3 regions of the Ciceribacter azotifigens genome follow, and region 2 is predicted to be linked to each of the others. Evidence: riboswitches for the same ligand, from Rfam matches in the RefSeq annotation. Region 2 holds a riboswitch; each other region holds the start of a gene.
The links. Region 2 has a riboswitch for thiamine pyrophosphate ahead of thiC (phosphomethylpyrimidine synthase ThiC). Riboswitches for the same ligand answer to the same signal wherever they lie in the genome.
Positions count from the first base shown of each region.

Region 1: another riboswitch for thiamine pyrophosphate. It lies ahead of thiB (thiamine ABC transporter substrate binding subunit); the one in region 2 lies ahead of thiC (phosphomethylpyrimidine synthase ThiC).
Region 3: another riboswitch for thiamine pyrophosphate. It lies ahead of thiD (bifunctional hydroxymethylpyrimidine kinase/phosphomethylpyrimidine kinase); the one in region 2 lies ahead of thiC (phosphomethylpyrimidine synthase ThiC).

Region 1 is NZ_JBLQTA010000026.1:5,439-12,117, forward strand. It holds gene ACM6UT_RS22235 (ABC transporter ATP-binding protein/permease) at 1-1,385, opposite strand, end outside; TPP riboswitch at 1,585-1,699, shown strand; gene thiB (thiamine ABC transporter substrate binding subunit) at 1,796-2,764, shown strand; gene thiP (thiamine/thiamine pyrophosphate ABC transporter permease ThiP) at 2,769-4,412, shown strand; gene ACM6UT_RS22250 (thiamine ABC transporter ATP-binding protein) at 4,396-5,112, shown strand; gene ACM6UT_RS22255 (M48 family metalloprotease) at 5,405-6,679, shown strand, end outside.
Region 2 is NZ_JBLQTA010000015.1:66,694-73,372, forward strand. It holds gene glgP (alpha-glucan family phosphorylase) at 1-2,462, opposite strand, end outside; TPP riboswitch at 2,644-2,775, shown strand; gene thiC (phosphomethylpyrimidine synthase ThiC) at 2,871-4,703, shown strand; gene thiO (glycine oxidase ThiO) at 4,705-5,700, shown strand; gene thiS (sulfur carrier protein ThiS) at 5,697-5,894, shown strand; gene ACM6UT_RS18580 (thiazole synthase) at 5,896-6,669, shown strand; gene ACM6UT_RS18585 (thiamine phosphate synthase) at 6,666-6,679, shown strand, end outside.
Region 3 is NZ_JBLQTA010000003.1:208,375-215,053, forward strand. It holds gene coaBC (bifunctional phosphopantothenoylcysteine decarboxylase/phosphopantothenate--cysteine ligase CoaBC) at 1-774, shown strand, start outside; gene ACM6UT_RS06110 (MmcQ/YjbR family DNA-binding protein) at 771-1,124, shown strand; gene ACM6UT_RS06115 (class II glutamine amidotransferase) at 1,140-1,952, opposite strand; gene ACM6UT_RS06120 (pirin family protein) at 2,194-3,105, shown strand; gene ACM6UT_RS06125 (GFA family protein) at 3,217-3,621, shown strand; gene ACM6UT_RS06130 (flavin reductase family protein) at 3,660-4,190, shown strand; gene thiD (bifunctional hydroxymethylpyrimidine kinase/phosphomethylpyrimidine kinase) at 4,203-5,018, opposite strand; TPP riboswitch at 5,108-5,205, opposite strand; gene ACM6UT_RS06140 (AraC family transcriptional regulator) at 5,334-6,134, shown strand; gene ACM6UT_RS06145 (LysE family translocator) at 6,217-6,679, shown strand, end outside.

The DNA.
Region 1 (6,679 bases), on a different contig from region 2:
AGATAGTCCAGTTGCGGAACGAAGAGAATTTCCTGTTCCGGAAGGTCTATCGATCCGCTTCCCCACGGCCAGAGTCCGGCGAGAGCATCGAAGAGCAGCTTCCGATTGATGCCCTGGTCGCCGTTGATCATGACCCTTTCGCCAACGTTGATGACGGGATCCGGTTCGCGCAGGCGAAAGGCGTGTTCGCAGCTGTTGCCGTTCGGCTTTGCGCAGATCGTCACGCTCCGGAAAGCAAGCTGTTCCGCTGTGCCGCGCTCCAGCAGGACTTCGCTTCCCTCGGGGCGGAAATCATCCATGTCGACGAGCGCTGCCCTGAAACTCATTACGCGCAGCAGGGTCGCCTTCCAGTCTGCGATGGAGTCGAAATTATTGACGTACCAGCGCAGCGCCGAGTGGACCTGGTTGAAGGCGGCTGCCGACATCATCAATTCACCGAAGCTCATGGTCCCGGCGAAATAGGCCGGAGACGCGATCAAAGTCGGGACAACGAGCGCGAGCCAGCCGAAGCCGGCGGTAACCCAGGTCAGATTGGTGAGCGCCATTGCGAGCTGACGGATCAGCGCTACAACGTCATCGATCTTGGAATGGATACGCTGGCGCTGGTTCTCCTCGCCGCGTGCAAGTGCGATCGCTTCGAGATTCTCGTTCGTGCGCATCAGCGAGAAGCGCAGGTCTGCTTCGCGGGCATACCGTTCGGCATTGATGCGCGTGAGTCGAAAGCCGACGAGATTGCTGGCCAGTGAGGCGATGCTTGCATAGAAGATTGCTCCCCAAACCATATATCCGGGGATTGAGAAGCTCGTATCGCCGACGTGAAAAACGAAGCCGCTCGACAGTTGCCAAAGCACGCCGATGAAGCTGACGAGCAAGATCGTTGCCTGGACGAGGCCGATCGTCAGCGAGGTGGTCATTTCGGAAAGCTTGCGGGCATCTTCATGCAGCCGCTGGTCCGGGTTGACACCAAGGGGGCTTGAAAGCGAAAGCCGATACGCTCGCCGGTCGGTCAGCCATTGGTCGACAATATCGCGCGACAAACCTTCTCGCATGTAGAGCGCCGCCGTCTGATTGAGCCAGGTCTGCACGACGTTGAGCAACAGAAGGAAGCCGGCGATATATGCAAAGTTCTCCAACTGGACGATGAATTCCGGCAGGTCGCGGCGTTCCAGCGAATTGTAGAAAGGCGCATTCCATCGGTTCAGAAGGATCTGGCCGTAGGCCGTGAGGAGAATGATCGTCAGCAAGGCCGCCGAAACGAGAAGGATCCGATTGCGCACCGGCGACTCCCAGAAGGATGCCGCCGCGATCGCAATCTGCCGCTTGAAGCCGATCTCATAGGTCGGCTCGGCGGCTCCGGATCGTCCTTGTGGCTCTGCATTGGTCATGAGTCAGGCTCTTCCGCACACCAGATGGCCGGATGGTACAGGCCAGGCACTTGCCGATCGGTTGATAAGCTGATTGCTGTGGCATGAAAAAGGCGGAAAGGGCAAGCTTCCGGCAGATTGCCCTCATTGAACGCCGAGACAATCCGGCCGGGCAAGCCATCGTGTGCTTGCGTGACACGAGATGCCGCGCTATTCCTGCCTTGCTCTAACGGGGTGCCAAAAGGCTCTTAACGACCTGATGGCTGAGAGGTGAACACCAACCCGCGGAACCTGATCCGGCTCGAACCGGCGGAGGGATTAGACGCGTAACAGACGCCTTTTCCCGGAAAACAACACGAAGGAGGGCGCCTATGCGAACCATGATATCCGTTCTTTCCGGTCGCGCGCATATAGCTGCGGCGGCAATTGTGATGCTGTCGTCCGTTTCCGCCTCGGCAGCCGACAAGACGTTGACGATTTATACCTACGAGAGCTTCATTTCCGAATGGGGCCCGGGCCCGAAGGTCAAGGAAGCTTTCGAGAAAACCTGCGAATGCCGTGTGGATTTTGTCGGCGTGGCGGATGGCGTTGCTCTGTTGACGCGTCTGAAACTGGAAGGCGATACGAGCAAGGCCGACCTCGTTCTCGGGCTCGACACCAATCTCGTCGCGGAGGCGAAACAGACCGGCTTTTTCGACGTGCATGGGATCGACACCTCGGCAGTCAAGGTTCCCGGCGGCTTCACCGACGACACCTTCGTTCCGTATGATTATGGTCATTTCGCAGTCGTTTACGACACACAGACGTTGAAGATGCCTCCGAAGAGCATGAAGGAACTCGTGGAGGGGGATCCTTCCCAGAAGATCGTGATCGAGGACCCCCGAACGTCGACGCCCGGACTTGGTTTATTGCTCTGGGTGAAATCGATCTATGGCGATGAGGCACCGGCCGCCTGGCAGAAGCTGAGAGGGCGCATCCTGACTGTGACGCCGGGCTGGTCGGAAGCCTACGGCCTGTTCACCAAGGGTGAGGTGCCGATGGTGCTCTCCTACACGACGTCGCCCGCTTACCACATGGTCGCCGAGGAAACCGACCGTTACCAGGCCGCGGCCTTCTCCGAAGGCCATTACATCCAGATCGAAGTCGCCGGCCTGCTCAAGAATGCGCCGCAGAAGGACCTTGCGCGCGAGTTTCTCAAGTTCATGCTGAGCCCAGGGTTCCAGGATACCATTCCGACGAACAACTGGATGATGCCTGCCGCACCGACATCGGAGCCGCTGCCGGAGGCATTCGCAAAGCTGGTCAATCCATCCAAGACGTTCCTGATGTCGCCGGAGGAGGTCGCGGCCAACCGGAAGGCGTGGATCGACGAGTGGCTCGCAGCAATGACGCTCAAGTAACGATATGCTGGGAAGACGGCAGCGTTTGACGGGTTTCCTTGGCGGGGCGTTCAGTCTTGCCGCCATCGGAACGTTTGTCGGTGTCGCCGTCCTGGCGCTGCTCGGCTATCGCGGGGGCAGGGGCTTCACAGTTCTTTTCTCCGATCCACTGCTCCTGTCCGTGCTGCGCTTTACCCTGTTGCAGGCGGCACTCTCGACGGCACTCTCGGTTATGCTGGCGATTCCGATTGCAAGAGCGCTCGCTCGCCAGACGCGTTTTCCCGGACGCATGTGGGTAATCCGGCTCATGGCGGTGCCGATGGGGCTTCCTGTTCTGATCGGCGCTCTTGGGCTGATCGGCATCTGGGGGCGGCAGGGACTGCTCAACGATGGGCTGCTGTTCCTTGGCAAGGCGGAGCCGGTCAGCATTTATGGCCTCGGTGGCATCTTGCTCGCGCACGTCTTCTTCAATCTGCCGCTTGCAGCACGGTTGATGCTTGCCGGACTCGAGCGCTTGCCGTCCGAATATTGGTTGATGAGCGCGACGCTTGGCATGAAGCCACGGGCGATCTTCCGCTTCATCGAATGGCCTGCGCTCCGCCCGCTTATCCCCGGCATCGCCGGCCTCGTCTTCATGCTTTGTGCCACCAGCTTCACGCTTGTGCTCATTCTCGGGGGAGGTCCCGCCGCGACGACTCTCGAAGTGGCGATCTACCAAGCCCTTCGGTTCGATTTCGATCCGGAACGGGCGGTCTCGCTTGCCTTCTTGCAGATCGCCGTTACGGCCCTGGTCCTGGTGGCGATGGCACTTTTTCCTGCTCCGCGGGAATATGGGCAGACTCTTGGACGCGCATCACGACGGTTCGACGGCGAGAGCCTCACGGCGCGTCTTTCAGACGGCGCCGCGCTCGTCGTCGTCGTGTTGTTTCTCGCTCTTCCGCTCGGTTCAGTCGCGGTTTCGGGGCTAAGGGCCGATCTATTCAAGCTTTTGACCGAGGCGGCATTCTTGCGGGCTGCAGCGACAAGCCTGGCAATCGCACTCGGCTCGGCGTTATCGGCACTCTTGCTTGCGCTGGCGACAATCCACGCGCAAACGGTGATCAGTCTTTTGCAGCGTCCTTCGCTGGCCATGAGAGGCATCTCGATATTGCTGTCGGGCGTGTCGTCTCTCGTATTGTTGGTCCCGACGATCGTGCTCGCCACGGGCTGGTTCATGGCTTTGAGATCGACGGGGGATATCGCCAGTTTTGCACCGGTGGTCGTCGTCGGGATCAACGCGTTGATGTCCCTGCCTTTCGTCATGCGGGTCGTGGCGCCCGCACTGGAAATCCATCGCGCCGCAACAGGACGCCTGGTTCTGAGCCTGGGTATCCATGGATTTTCCAAGCTGCGACTAATCGACTGGCCGCTTCTCAAGAAGCCGTTGCTGACAGCCCTTTCCTTCGCCATGGCGCTCTCACTCGGTGATCTGGGGGCGGTGGCCCTTTTCGGTTCGGAGAAAATCACGACATTGCCGTGGTTGATTTACAGTCGTATGGGGCACTACCGCACCAACGACGCCGACGGACTCGCCCTGATTCTCGGTATGATCTGCTTGCTTCTAACCCTCGCCGGAACCACCGGCGTCCAGCCGCGGAAGGACGAGGCCGAGAATGCCGAACGAATCTGATGCCGTTGTCCTCGACAATGTCCAACTCCGGCTCGGAGCGCAGGAGTTTTCGTTCGACTGCAGAATTCCCAAGGGAGCGATTACTGCCGTTGCCGGACCCTCCGGTTCGGGAAAGTCGACCTTGCTTAACCTAATCGCCGGGTTCGAGACACCGACGCGCGGTCGACTGTTGATCGAAGGAGAGGATATGCGTGGCCTCCTGCCGTCTGATCGGCCGGTTTCGCTCGTCTTTCAGGACAACAATCTTTTCGCTCACCTTGATCTGTTCACGAACGTCGGGCTCGGAATCAACCCGGCTCTCCATCTCGGAGCGAGGGAACGGGAGATGGTATCGACGGCATTGAAGCGCGTTGGTCTCGAGGGTTTCGAGCGCCGTCGCCCTTCGACACTTTCAGGGGGCGAGCGTCAGCGTGCCGCTTTTGCAAGAGCGCTCGTGCGGCGCAAACCGGTGCTGCTTCTAGACGAGCCCTTCGCGGCCCTGGATCCGGGATTGCGATCGGCGATGGCGGATCTTCTTGAAGATCTGCATCGCGAAACGCGCAACACGGTGGTGATTATCACCCACGATGCGGACGAGGTGGCGCGCCTTGCGGAGCACGTGCTCTTCGTCGACCGGGGACGAATTTCCTTCGCCGGTCCGGTCAACGTGTTTCTCGAGCGCCGCGATATCGAAGCCGTCAGAGCGTTTCTCGGTGGGTGAGGCTGAGTGTTGCATCTGGGTTCCGTCGCCATAATTTGGACGTGTCCCAGTGGCATTCGCAGCTCGGATGATGCATTTTCCGCGTACATGCCTCGGTATCGTCTTACCGGAGAAGGCTCCTTTTCCTATATGCTGGTTGTGGTTGCCGGTTGAATGATGTTGTTTCGGGCATATCGAAGACACGAAGAACACGCAGCTGGTGATGACAGTGGAGGGCGGCAGTCATTGATGCCGGCCGCTCGTATTGAAGGAAGGTAGCCCGGGCAGAATGCCAGCTCCGACGGACAGACACATGTGGGCGCTTGGTCCCTTTGCGAGTACGCGGGGAGTGCGGGGGGCATTGAATCTGCTCGCAGCAGTTTCGTTGACTGCATTGCTGTCATCGTGCCAGTCGCTGTTCGAACAGGCTTATGTCGCGGATGTCTCCCCTTCGAACACCCCACAGATCGTTGAAGAGGTTCAAAAGGGTGATCCGCGGGCCCAAATGGGCGCGCGCGAACATCCACGGATCGTCGCAAGCTATGGCGGCGAGTATCACGACGAGAAGACGGAGAAACTGGTCGCGCGTATTGCGGGCGCGCTGACTGCTGTTTCGGAGAACCCGAACCAGTCCTACCGGATCACGATCCTCAACTCGCCGGCAATCAACGCCTTTGCACTGCCCGGTGGATATCTTTACGTGACGCGTGGCCTGCTTGCGCTTGCGAACGACGCATCGGAGGTCGCAGCCGTTCTCTCGCACGAGATGGCACATGTCACCGCCAATCACGGGATCGAGCGCCAGCGCCGTGAAGAGGCGGAGGTCATCGCCAGCCGCGTGGTAGCGGAGGTTCTTTCGAGTGACCTTGCCGGGAAGCAGGCCTTGGCGCGCGGAAAGCTCCGCCTAGCGGCGTTTTCGCGCCAGCAGGAGTTGCAGGCGGATGTCATCGGCGTGCGAACATTGGGCGAGGCCGGGTATGATCCCTATGCTGCCGCGCGTTTCCTCGATTCGATGGCGGCCTACAGTCACTTCACCTCGGTCGACCCCTATTCGGACCAGAGCCTCGACTTTTTGTCGAGCCACCCAAATGCCCCGCAGCGCGTGGAGTTGGCCCGCCGTCATGCGCGCGCCTTCGGGCCCGAGGGAACACACGGCGAGACGGGGCGTGACTATTACCTACAGGGAATCGACGGCCTGCTCTATGGCGACAGCCCGCAGGAGGGCTATGTCCGCGGGCAGACGTTCCTGCACGCAGGGCTCGGCATCCGCTTCGACGTTCCGGATGGCTTTCAGATCGACAACAAGGTCGAAGCGGTATTGGCAACAGGCCCGGGCGACGTCGCAATCCGCTTCGACGGGATCGCCGACAGCGATCACCGCAGCCTTTCCAACTACATTTCGAGCGGGTGGGTCACAGGACTTCTTCCCGAGACAATTCAGGCGATTACCGTAAATGGCATCGAAGCGGCTACTGCCAGGGCCTCCGCAGAACGGTGGGATTTCGACGTCACTGTCATCCGGATCGGTCCGCAGATCTTTCGCTTTCTGACCGCGGTGCCGAAAGGCAGCCCGAACCTGGAGCCGACG
Region 2 (6,679 bases):
TGGAAGGGGATGATCCGTGCTGTGAAATCCGACACCGGCCGATCTGCCGGCGCACGGACCGAATAGAGATTCCAGCCGCCCGAGGTCGCGGCCGGCGGGGCGCGATCCATGACCGCCGTGAAAACGGGCCACGCTGCCGTCGCGTCGGCATAGAGCTCGACGCGAACAGACTCGGCTGGAAGGTCGTCGAGATAGACCTCGGCAGAGAAGATATGCTCGTTCTCGGACGAGTTCGAGCGGACATCGCCGAAATGAACATGCGGCCAGCAACGGCGGAGCTCAGTCTTCCACCGGCAGAGCGCATGCGCGAGGTCGCCGCCATCCGCCGAGCGTGCGGCAAAGGCCCGAGCACCGGGCAGATAGATGTCCTCGGTATATTCCCGCACAACCCTGTTGGCAGAAAAGTGCGGGGTCAGCCGCGCCATGCTTTCGCGGATGCGATCGACCCAGCGCAGCGGGACGCCCGAGGCATCGCGTTCGTAAAATTCCGGAACGATGTCGCGCTCGAGGTGCTCGTAGAGCTCTGCCGCCTCACGCCGGTCGAGATCGGCAAAATCCTGGTGCTCGGCACCATCACCAATTGCCCAGCCGACCTCCGGAGTGAAAGCTTCCGCCCACCAGCCGTCGATTTCGGAGAGATTGAGCCCGCCATTGACGAGGATCTTCATCCCGCTCGTCCCGCTCGCCTCCCACGGACGGCGGGGCGTGTTGATCCAGACGTCCACCCCTTGCACCAGCACCTGAGCGAGCTGCATATCGTAGTCACGCAGGAAGACGACCCGTGAGCGAACCTCCGCCCGCCTGGCGAAGTCGATCCATCGCTTGATGAGCGCCTGTCCGGCGGCATCCCGCGGATGCGCCTTGCCGGCAACGACGAGCTGTACCGGCCGGCGCGTATCGGCAAGAAGGCGCAGCAGGCGTTCCTCGTCGGAGAGCAGGAGATCAGGACGCTTATAGGTGGCAAACCGCCGAGCGAAGCCGAGCGTCAGGGCGTCGGGATCGAAGATCGCGCGCGCCTCCTCGATCTCGCCCGAGGGAGTGCCATCCTCCGCCAGTTGACGGCAGCAACAGTCCCGCACCTTTGCGACCAGCTGCGCGCGTCCCGCCGCCCGCAGCTGCCAGATCCGCGCTGCCGGCACATCGCGTATCGCCGCCTCGTGCCCCGCGAGATCGCCGCGCCACCGCTCCTTGCCGGTCACCTCCGTCCAGAATGCGTCGGCCTCCGACGAATCCCAGGTCGGCACGTGGATGCCGTTGGTCACGTGCCCGACCGGAACCTCGCTTGCCGGCCAGCGGGGAAAGAGCGGTTGCAGCAGGACCTTGCTCACATCTTCGTGGAGGGCGCTGACGGCATTGACCGCGCCGCTCGCCCGCACCGCGAGATAGGCCATGTTGAACGGCTCGGCGGCATTCTGCGGATCGGATCGCCCGAGCGCCAGGAATTCGTCGAGAGAGAGCCCAAGCTTCCGCTCGGCGTAGTGGCGGAAGAAGCGGACGATCATCTCGGGAGGAAACCGGTCGACCCCCTCGGCAACCGCCGTGTGCGTCGTGAAGAGATTGCCGGCGCGCGTGGCAAGCAGCGCCTGGGCGAAAGGAACCCCATGGTCCTGCATGAAGAAGCGCGCCCGCTCCAGAGCCGCGAAGGCCGCATGGCCGTCGTTCATGTGGCAGATCTCGGGATCGAGACCGATTGCCCTCAGGAGCCGCCACCCGCCGATGCCGAGCAGCATCTCCTGTTTCAGGCGCGTTTCCGGGCCCTCTCCGTAAAGTTCGCCGGTGACGCAGCGGTAGGCGGGTGGATTGGCCGGATCATTGAGGTCGAGGAGGAAGAGCCGTGTGCGCCCCACCTGCACTTCCCAGGTTCTGGCCCAGAGCCTGTAGCCGGGCAGTTCCAGCTCCAGCCGCAGCCATTCGCCGCTCGGTTCGCGCAGCGGCCTGAGCGGCAACTGCTCCGGCTCGTTGACGGGATAGAGCGCCTCCTGCCGTCCGTCCGGCGTAATCGACTGGCGGAAATAGCCTCGCGCGTAGAGAAGCCCCACCCCGACCACCGGAACGCCGAGGTCACTCGCGGCCTTCAGCTGGTCGCCCGCGACATTGCCGAGACCGCCGGAATAGATCGGCAGCGCCTCGTCGAGCATGAACTCGGCGCTGAAATAGGCGACCGTCCGCAGCCCACTGCCCGGATGAGCCTCCTGGAACCACCCCGGCGCCAGCCGCAGCCGGCGCGATTCTGCAAGCTGTGCGGCCAGGTTTGCAGAGAACGCCCGGTCGGAGAGAAGTGCCCGGATGCGGTCGCGGGAGACGCTCCGCAGGATCGTCCACGGATTGCGCGAGAGCGCCCACATCTCCGCGTCGAGCGCCTGCCAGATGGCATCCGTTGCATGGTTCCAAGACCAGCGGATGTCGAGGGCGAGCTCCCGCAGCGCATCGAAGCCCTGATTGAATTCGGTCTCAGTCAGCACTCGTCCCTCCGCGTCGAAGGCGGTCGGTCGATCACCGCGTCGGCGCGGCTGACCCGACAGGGAATTCTAGCAGCATTCAGGGATTCGGCTATCCCGTTGAAATCGAAGGTTCCGCATACGACATCCGGTGGGCCTCCGCGCTTGCCGATTGACAATGCGCGGCATACCGCCTTAGCATTCGCCCATTCACCAGGGGGGTCCCGCCAAGGGGCTGAGATACTGCTGGGCGATCCCTGACAAGGGCAAGCAGCGCAGTGACCCGTTGAACCTGATCCAGTTCATACTGGCGTAGGGACGGTGCGAGCGCTGGCGTTGCGGGAATCCCGGTCCGGGATCTGTGCCGAGCGTTTTTCCATCATTCCAACACTGGAACTGGGTCTCCAAACGTCAAACCTTGGAGCCTCAACCATGAACATTGCCGCAACCAGACCGATACCGCAGGTGACGACCGGTCCCCTGCCCGCCTCGCGCAAGATCCACATCGAAGGAGAGCAGCACGGCGACATCCGCGTGCCGATGCGCGAGGTCGCCCTGCATCCGACCTCCGGCGAGCCGCCCGTCGTCCTCTACGACTCCTCCGGGCCCTACACGGATCCCTCCGCGACGATCGACATCAAGGCCGGACTGCCGCGCCTGCGCGAGCGCTGGATCGCCGCGCGCGGCGATGTCGAAACCTATGCCGGCCGGCATGTGCTGCCGGAAGACAACGGCTTTGCCTCCGGTGAGCGGCTGGTGCCGGAATTTCCGGTCCGCAACACGCCCTCGCGCGCGGAGAACGGCAAGGCCGTGACGCAGCTCGCCTATGCGCGCGCCGGCATTATCACGCCGGAAATGGAATTCGTCGCCATCCGCGAAAACCTCGGCCGCAAGGCGGCCAAAGAAGTGCTTGCCCGGGATGGCGAAAGCTTCGGCGCGCACATCCCAGATCATGTGACACCGGAATTCGTTCGCCAGGAGATCGCCGCCGGCCGGGCGATCATCCCCGCCAACATCAACCACCCGGAAAGCGAGCCGATGATCATCGGCCGGAACTTCCTCGTGAAGATCAACGCCAACATCGGCAACTCTGCCGTCACCTCCTCGATGGAGGAAGAGGTCGAGAAAATGGTCTGGGCAATCCGCTGGGGCGCCGACACCGTGATGGACCTCTCCACCGGCCGCAACATCCACAACATCCGCGAGTGGATCGTCCGCAATTCGCCGGTGCCGATCGGTACCGTGCCGCTCTACCAGGCGCTCGAAAAGGTCGGCGGCATCGCCGAGGACCTGACCTGGGAGCTCTACCGCGACACGCTGATCGAGCAGGCGGAACAGGGCGTCGACTATTTCACCATCCATGCCGGTGTCCGGCTCCACTACATCCCGCTCACGGTCAACCGCGTGACCGGGATCGTGTCCCGCGGCGGTTCGATCATGGCGAAGTGGTGCCTGCATCACGACAGGGAGAGCTTCCTCTACGAGCATTTCGAAGAAATCTGCGACATCTGCCGCGCCTACGACGTCTCCTTCTCGCTCGGCGACGGTCTGCGCCCCGGCTCGATCGCCGACGCCAACGACGCCGCACAGTTCGCCGAACTGGAGACGCTGGGCGAACTCACGCAAATCGCCTGGGCGAAGGATTGCCAGGTGATGATCGAAGGCCCCGGCCATGTCCCCATGCACAAGATCAAGGAGAACATGGACAAGCAACTGAAGACCTGCGGCGAGGCGCCGTTCTACACGCTCGGGCCGCTCACAACCGACATCGCCCCGGGCTACGACCACATCACCTCCGGCATCGGTGCGGCGATGATCGGCTGGTTCGGCACCGCCATGCTCTGCTACGTCACGCCCAAGGAGCATCTGGGTCTCCCCGACCGCAACGACGTGAAGGTGGGCGTCATCACCTACAAGATCGCCGCCCACGCCGCCGACCTCGCCAAGGGCCACCCCGCCGCGCAGGTCCGCGACGACGCGCTGTCGCGCGCCCGCTTCGAATTCCGCTGGGAGGACCAGTTCAATCTCTCCCTCGATCCCGATACCGCGCGCTCGATGCACGACGAGACCCTGCCGAAGGAGGCGCACAAGGTCGCCCACTTCTGCTCCATGTGCGGTCCAAAGTTCTGCTCCATGCGCATCTCCCATGACCTTAGGGCAGAGGCACAGAAGGAAGGGCTGGAAGCCATGGCGGCGAAGTACCGCCAAGGCGGCGATCTCTATATGCCGGTCGCCAATGCGGCGGAAACGCAGCCGGGAGAGTGAGATGACGGTTTTGATCAAGGGGGCCGGCGTTGCCGGCCTCACCGCCGCCTTCGAACTGTCCCGTCGCGGCATCGCCGTCGAGGTGATGGATGCCGCCGAGAACGTCGGCACGGGTGCCTCCACCTATGCCGGCGGCATGCTCGCCCCGTACTGCGAACGCGAGGCGGCCGAGGAGGCCTTGCTCACGCTCGGCCTTTCCTCCGCCGACTGGTGGGCCGAGGCCGTCCCCGGCGAAGTAGCCCGCAAGGGCACCCTGGTCATCGCCGCCGGCCGTGACAGCGTCGAACTCGACCGCTTCGCCTCCCGCACACGGGGATACGAATGGGTCGGCAGCAACGCGATCGGTGAACTCGAACCGGATCTCGCCGGGCGCTTCGATCGCGCGCTGTTCTTCCCCGAAGAAGCCCATCTCGACCCGCGCAAGGCTATGACCGGGCTCTACGAGGCGCTGGTCGAGAAAGGCGTGCGCTTTCATCTCGGCAGCACCGAAGCGCCGACGGAGACGGCCTATTCGGCGGTCGTCGAATGCACCGGCGCGGCGGCGATCGGCTCGACGCCGGGACTGCGCGGTGTGCGCGGCGAGATGCTCTTCCTCGAAACCGCGGAGATCACCCTTTCGCGGCCGGTTCGCCTGCTTCATCCCCGCCACCCCCTCTACATCGTGCCGCGCGAGGATCATCGCTTCATGGTCGGGGCGACGATGATCGAGACGGACGACGACGGCCCGATCACCGCACGCTCGGTGATGGAGTTCCTCAACGCCGCCTACGCCGTTCATCCCGCCTTCGGCGAGGCCCGGCTCGTCGAGACGGGTGTCGGCGTCCGTCCTGCCTTCGTCGACAACCTGCCGCGGGTCCTCGAGCAAGAGGGCGGTTTTTCGATCGCCGGCATGCACCGCCACGGCTTCCTGCTCGCCCCCGCGATGGCGCAGCAGCTGGCCGACCGGATTTGTGCCGGCGGACATGAACAGCTCTACGCACAGGGAGCACTGCAATGACCTATATCGTGAACGGCGAGACCGTCGAAAGCGCCGCCGCGACGCTCGCCGACCTCCTCACCGTCCTCGAATACGAGGGCGAATGGCTGGCGACCGCCGTCAACGGCGAGCTCGTCCACCGTGAGGATCGCCCCGCCTGTCGGCTCGCCGACGGCGACCGCATCGAGGTCCTCTCGCCGATGCAGGGAGGCTGAGATGCTGAAACTCTACGGAACGCAGGTCTCCTCCCGCCTCCTCCTCGGCACGGCACGCTATCCTTCTCCCGCGATCCTCGCGGAAGCCGCGCGCCGCTCCGGCACGGAGATCGTCACGGTTTCGCTCAGGCGGGAGACCGCCGGCGGCCGGACGGGCGGCGCCTTCTTCGAACTCATTCGCGATCTCGGCGTCCGGGTGCTGCCCAACACCGCCGGCTGCCACAGCGTCTCGGAAGCCGTGCTGACGGCGAAGATGGCGCGCGATCTCTTCGACACCAGCTGGATCAAGCTCGAACTGATCGGCCACCACGACACCCTGCAGCCGGACCTGTTCCAGCTCGTCGAGGCGGCCCGTATCCTCTCCGCCGACGGTTTCGAGGTCTTCCCCTATACGACCGATGACCTGGTGGCGGGTGAACGGCTGCTTGCCGCCGGCTGCGAGGTCCTGATGCCCTGGTGCGCACCGATCGGCACTGCCGCGGGCCCGCAGAACATCTCCGGCCTGCGTGCAATGCGGGCGGAATTCCCGGACATTCCGCTCATCGTCGATGCCGGGATCGGCCGTCCGTCCCATGCCGCCGCGGTAATGGAACTCGGCTTCGACGCCGTCCTCCTCAATACCGCGGTCGCCGGCGCCGGCGATCCCCCGGCAATGGCCGAAGCCTTCGCGGAAGCCATCATCGCCGGCCGAAAGGCCCATCGCGCCGGGCTTCTTCCACCGCGCGACATGGCCGTTCCTTCGACGCCCGTCATCGGCAAGGGAGTCTTCGCATGAGGCTCGATCC
Region 3 (6,679 bases), on a different contig from region 2:
GGTCCTGCAGAAGGCGAAATGGCGGAGGCGGGCGAACGGGGGCTCGGTCGCATGGCCGAGCCGCTCGATATCGTTGCGGCAGTAGAAGCCCTTCTGGACACCGGCCCGAAACCGCTTGCCGGCAGGACGGCAATCGTTACCTCTGGCCCTACCCACGAGCCGATCGACCCGGTGCGCTACATCGCCAACCGTTCGTCAGGACGGCAGGGCCACGCGATTGCAGCGGCGCTGGCGAAGCTCGGCGCAGAGGTCACCCTCATATCCGGCCCCGTAACCATTCCAGATCCCGCCGGAGTCACCACCCTTCACGTCGAGCGGGCGGAGGAAATGCGGGATGCGGTTATTTCGCGCCTGCCAGCAGATATCGCGGTCATGGTCGCGGCGGTCGCTGACTGGCGGGTCGCTTCGTCCTCCGGCCAGAAAATCAAGAAGCTCGCAGGCGAGGCGCCGCCGCCGCTCGAACTCGCCGAAAACCCCGACATCCTGAAAACCGTCGGCCACCACGGCCAACGGCCGACGGTTGTCGTCGGTTTCGCTGCCGAGACGCAAGATGTGGAGGCCAACGGCCGCCTCAAACTGGAAAAGAAGGGTGCCGACCTGATTGTCGCCAATGACGTTTCACCGGAAACCGGCGTCATGGGCGGCACACGCAACCGGGTGAAGCTGATCACCAAGTCGGGGATCGAGGAATGGCCAGAACTCGACAAGGATGCGGTCGCCGAGCGTCTGGCAAAATGGATCGCCGGGCACCTGAACCGGGCAGCATTTCGATGAGCTTCTTCGAACGTGCGAACTTCGACGCCTTCACCACCGGATTGGCCGGCGTGACCCTCGTGGACCAATGGGGGTCACGCGTTGCCAAGGTCGGCGACAAGGTATTTGCCGTCCTCAATGACGACGGCGCCAAGATCGCGTTCAAGGTCAGCGAGGAGAGTTTCGAAATCCTGACCGCCCTCGACGGCGTCGGTCAGGCACCCTATTTCGCCAAGCGCAAGTGGGTCGCCGCCTCTTCGACGGCGGCGCTGTCGGATGCTGAAGTGCGCCACTATTTAAAGCGCTCCTACGATCTGGTCGCCGCCGGCCTTACGAAGAAACTCAGGGCGGATCTCGGTATTCCAGTCTGAGAAGCGAACGGCCGCTCAGCTCGCCATCGCCGGCTTCGTCACAGCCGCACCGTCCACGGACGGCTGGAAGCGGGTGACCTCGATCCCCTTTTCCGAAAGTGTCACTGCACTGCCGGCCGGAATCTCCATCCAGGCGTCGGTGTCGTCGTTGAGCGGCTCGGAAACGAGGCAGTGCCCGCCCGCCCCCATCGGCGCGGCGAACAGGGTCGGCGCGTAGGCGTCGGTCGCGTAGCGCACCGCATGAAGCGTATGCCCGTCGGAAAAGGCCGCGGTGAACCGCACCTTTACGCTGCCGGTCAGATTGAGGCTCAGTTGTTCGACAAAGCCTATTGCCTCGGCCATGGCGGCGAGAGGCCGCTCGCGCATGCCGAACTGCAGGGCGAGCAGGAACAGGAGTTCGGAGTCGGTCGTGCCGACGCGTGCATTGAAATGTTCGTCGTCCAGCATCGATTCCATCGACCGACGCAGACGATCGAAGTGGTCGATCTGGCCGTTGTGCATAAAGGACCAGGTGTCACAGACGAAGGGATGGCAATTGTCCCGACGCGTGGAACCATGCGTCGCCGCGCGGACATGCGCCAGAAAGAGCCGCGAACGGATCTGCCGTGCCATGCTCTTCAGATTGCAGTCCGACCAGGCCGGCAAGACATCGCGGAACCGACCGGGTTCCGGACGATCTCCGTACCAGGCAATGCCGAAACCGTCCGCATTGGTCGCCGTTTTCGCGCGGGTCGCGCAGTGGGACTGCTCGATGAGGGAATGCGCGGGCGAGGTGACGAGCTCTTCAAGATAGATCGGTTGACCGCGATAGGCTGCCCAGCGACACATGCTGCAATAGACTCCGGATGCGTTCCGCCAATGGCGGCAAGGGATTAACTATTTTTGCCTTAATTGGATAACGAAAGCTAAATAGCCCATTCGCGGCCGAATTTTGACTGGCCGGCGCGATCACATTTTGCGCCGGAGGATTGCGTTCTGTGAACACTGCGTTCCGGCGAACGGCCTTCGCCGCCCGCCGTATTTCCCTATATTGGGGGCAACTGAAATTCCGCTCGGAAGGAGCAATCCAATGTCCATTCGACCTGTGAAACATGAAAGTCGCGCCACGCCCACGATGGAAGGGGCCGGTGTCAAATTGCATCGCGTCTTCGGCTTCGGCGATCCGTCGATGACCGATCCCTTCCTGATGATGGACGATTTCCGCAATGACAATCCGTCGGATTACATCCGCGGCTTTCCCTGGCACCCTCATCGCGGCATCGAGACGATCACCTATGTCCTAGCCGGCACGGTCGAGCATGGCGACAGTCTCGGCAATCAGGGCCTGCTCGGTGCCGGTGACGTGCAGTGGATGACGGCGGGAAGCGGCATCATGCACCAGGAGATGCCGAAAGGCGATTTCGCCGGCAGAATGCACGGTTTCCAGCTCTGGGCGAACCTGCCGTCGTCGCTGAAAATGACCGCGCCGCGCTATCAGGACATCAAGAGCGCGGACATTCCCGTGATCATTGACGACGACGGCACCGCGGTCCGCGTCATCACCGGAGACTTCTGGGGCAAGACTGGTCCCGTCGACGGCATCGCGGCCGAACCCGTCTATCTCGACATCTCGGTTCCGCCGGGCAAACGGAAGAGCTTCCCGGTCGATACCTATCGGTCCGCATTCGCCTATATCTTCGCCGGCTCCGGTACATTCCGCGAAGCCTCCAAGCCTTTCGGCGTAAAGGTCGAGAAAGAGTACCAAGGCCAGGAACTCAACATCCGGGATCTTTCCGGCAATCGTACCCTCGTCGTCTTCGACACCGGAGACGAGGTCACGGTACAGGCCGGCGAGGACGGCATCCGCTTCCTTCTCGTCACCGGCAAGCCGATCCGGGAGCCGGTCGCCTGGCACGGACCGATCGTCATGAACACGCGCGAGGAACTGATGCAGGCAATGCGTGACCTGCAGAACGGCACCTTCATCAAGGCCGATCACTAGGCTTCAGCGGAGGACGGCGCCGGGCTCCACGCCCGGCGCCGTCGGATAACACATTCGACACTGCTGCGATCCGCCCTAGGTTCCATAGAAGAACCCGAAGGAGGCGCGCCGATGCATATCGATGGACAATGTCACTGCGGTTACGTGCGGTACGAGGCTGACATCGACCCCACCCAGGTCTCGATCTGCCACTGCACCGACTGCCAGTCGCTGACAGGAAGCGCCTACCGTGTCACGGTTGCGGCAACTCGCGACCGTTTCTCCCTTCGCAGCAATGCGCCGAAAGCCTACACAAAGGTCGGCGACAGTGGTGCGGTTAGTGTGCAATACTTCTGCCCGAAATGCGGCTCGCCGATCTACCGCGCCAGTAGCGATGCAAGCGACGCCCGGATCGGCATTCGCATCGGCACGATCCGCCAGCGCCGGCAACTGATGCCGAGCCGACAGTTCTGGCTGCATTCGTCATTGCCGTTCGTCCATGATCTCCGCGCCCTGCCCGGAACGGACCGGGACTGAAGGCAAGGGACAAACTCGCTGAAAGGGGAAGGACCGCTATGAAGGAATTTCCGCTTGCCAAGGTCTACCAGCTCATCGAGCCCGGCCCGGTCGTCCTCCTGACGACCTCGGAAAACGAGCGCCCGAACGTCATGGCCATGTCCTGGCACATGATGATGGAATTTACCCCGCCGATGATCGCGTGCATCGTCAGCGGGGCGGACCACAGTTTTCATGCGCTCCAGCAGACCGGCGAATGTGTGATCGCCATCCCGACGGTCGAGCTTGCCGAGAAGGTCGTAGCGGTCGGGAATTGCTCCGGTCGGGACACCGACAAGTTTGCGACGATCGGCCTGACGCCGCTGCCCGCCGAGGAGGTGCGTGCGCCGCTCATCGGCGAATGCTTCGCGAACCTCGAATGCCGCGTGGTCGATCAGGGTTTCGTACCACGCTACAATCTCTTCGTGCTGGAGGTGGTGAAGGCCTGGTACGATCCCGCCCAAACGGCACCGCGAACCATTCACCATCGCGGCTACGGCACATTCGCCATCGACGGCGAGGAAATCACGCTCGACTCGCAGATGCCTTGACCGTCTGGCCGATTATGCTGCGCCTTTGCTTTTCCAAAGCGCATGAAAGTGGTGCACAGGTCCGTGCCCGGAGCCGACGTTCAAGACATCCGCGGCATCGATCGCTCCAGCGACATAGGTCTTGGCCACCGCGACGGCGTCTTGCGGCAGCACTCCTTTCGCAAGTTCGGCGGCGATCGCACTCGACAGCGTGCAGCCGGTGCCATGCGTGTTGCGGGTCGCAACGCGCGGCGCCTCGAACCAGGTGAGGCCCGCCGCAGAGGCGAGCACATCCGGGCTGTCCACCCCAGGAAGGTGCCCCCCTTTGACCAACGCCATGTTCGCGCCAAGCGCCACGAGCCGCAGCGCCTGATTTGCCATTTCCTCGCGACTGCTGGCCTCTGGCTCTCCGAGAAGAGCCGCCGCCTCCGGCAGGTTCGGCGTGACGATCGTTGCCAGCGGCAAGAGCCGTGTTTTGAGGACCGTCATCGCATCATCCGTCAGCAGTGACGCGCCACCCTTGGCGATCATTACCGGATCGAGAACGACAGGCACATCGACATGACGCGCGAGTACGTCGGCCACGGCTCCTGCAATCGCCGCATCGGCGATCATGCCGATCTTCACGGCACTTACCCTTATGTCGGCGAAGACGGCCCGGATTTGCTCCGCGACGAAATCCGGCGGCACGACGTGTATGCCGGTCACGCCTCGCGTGCTCTGTGCCGTCAGGGCGGTTACCACGGCCATACCGTACACGCCCAGCGCCGAAAACGTCTTGAGATCCGCCTGTATGCCGGCACCGCCTGACGGATCGGAACCGGCAATGGACAGGGCGTTGGCGATCACCGGTGCCCGCGGTGTATTGTCTGCGCTCCGAAGATCACTCATCATCAGCCTTTCCGTGCGGAAAGGTCACGGAACCAGGCACCAACGACCTTCGGCTCCGGACGACTCCCTCCGCCAGCATGATCTGGTTCAGGTTCAAAGGGTTCTTCTCAGCCCAACCTTCCGGTGGACGCCCCTGTCTCGCCTTCCTGTCGCACAGATCGCCGCCGCTGTCACGCAGGCTGTCGCAGGGCGGTTGCCGCTGGAAGACGAAGCTGGCACTCTGCATGATGCTGGCAGAGTCCACCTAGGCAGCACATCGGAGCCGTCGCGCGCATGAGTAAGGGCCGATTCGAAATTGCGAACACTGCGCTTTTCGGCGTGACCGCGGTCATGGCCGACACGCGACACAGCTTCCTGCGCCACACCCACGACGCCTTCGGAATCGGGATCATTCGCCGTGGTGCGCAGAAGTCCCTGAGCGGGCGCGGCGTGGTGGAGGCGGGTCCAGGCGACATCATCACGGTCAATCCCGGAGAGGTGCACGACGGCGCGCCGATCGGCGACCACGGTCGTTTCTGGCAGATGCTCTACCTCCTGCCCGAGACGATAGCGGCCGCGACACTGGAGATCACCGAGGGCGGCGGGGGGATGTTCGAGTTCGAGCATCCGGTCATCCGGGACGCCCGCCTCGCGGGGCGCTTTCGACAGTTCTTTGCCGCCGCCACGGCAGACGACGGGGCGCACCTCGCGTGCGAGACAGAATTTCTGGCACTCGTCGCCTCCATGTTACAGCCTCGCGCGACGGCGGTCGCAGCGAAGAGTGCCGGCATCCGGCGCGCAGCAAGACTGCTCGATGACGACCCCGCCCGTCCGGTGACCCTCGGCGAATTGGCGCAGGAAGCCGGCCTCAGCAAGTTTCAGTTGCTTCGGGCCTTTGTACGGCAGACCGGCTTCACGCCGCACGCCTATCAGATCCAGCGGCGGATCGACGTCGCACGGCGCCTCATCGGCGACAGCATGCCACTCGCCGAGGCGGCAGCAGCAAGCGGCTTCGCCGATCAGAGTCATATGACCCGCGCCTTCGTCCAGCGATACGGGGTAACACCCGGCGCCTATGCAGCGGCCCTGCACTGAGAACCAGCCGCAATTCTGTTCAAGACCCGCTGCCGCATTCCGGTGTCTGCTTCGCTCTCCAGCCCAAAAGAGGAGAGCCGCTATGACCCCAGAATACCTCCTGACGTCGCTGATCATCATCCTTTTGCCCGGCACCGGCGTCATCTACACGATCGCCTATGGTCTTGGCGCCGGCTGGCGGGCGAGCGTGATCGCCGCTTTCGGCTGTACGCTCGGCATCATCCCCCATGTCGCGGCAAGCATCACCGGCCTTGCCGCACTCCTTCACGCAAGCGCCCTCGCCTTCCAGGCCGTCAAGTATCTCGGCGTCGCCTATCTGCTCCTCATGGCATGGGGCATATGGCGGGACGAGGGTGTGCTACAGGTCACCTCGACCCGCGCGGCTTCCGGAGCAGGCAAGATCATCCTCGACGGACTGCTCCTCAACATCCTCAATCCGAAGCTGTCGCTTTTCTTTCTCGCCTTCCTGCCGCAATTCGTTCCGGCGAACACCCCAAACGCGTCCCTGCACATGCTGGTACTGGCCGGCGTCTTCATGGGACTGA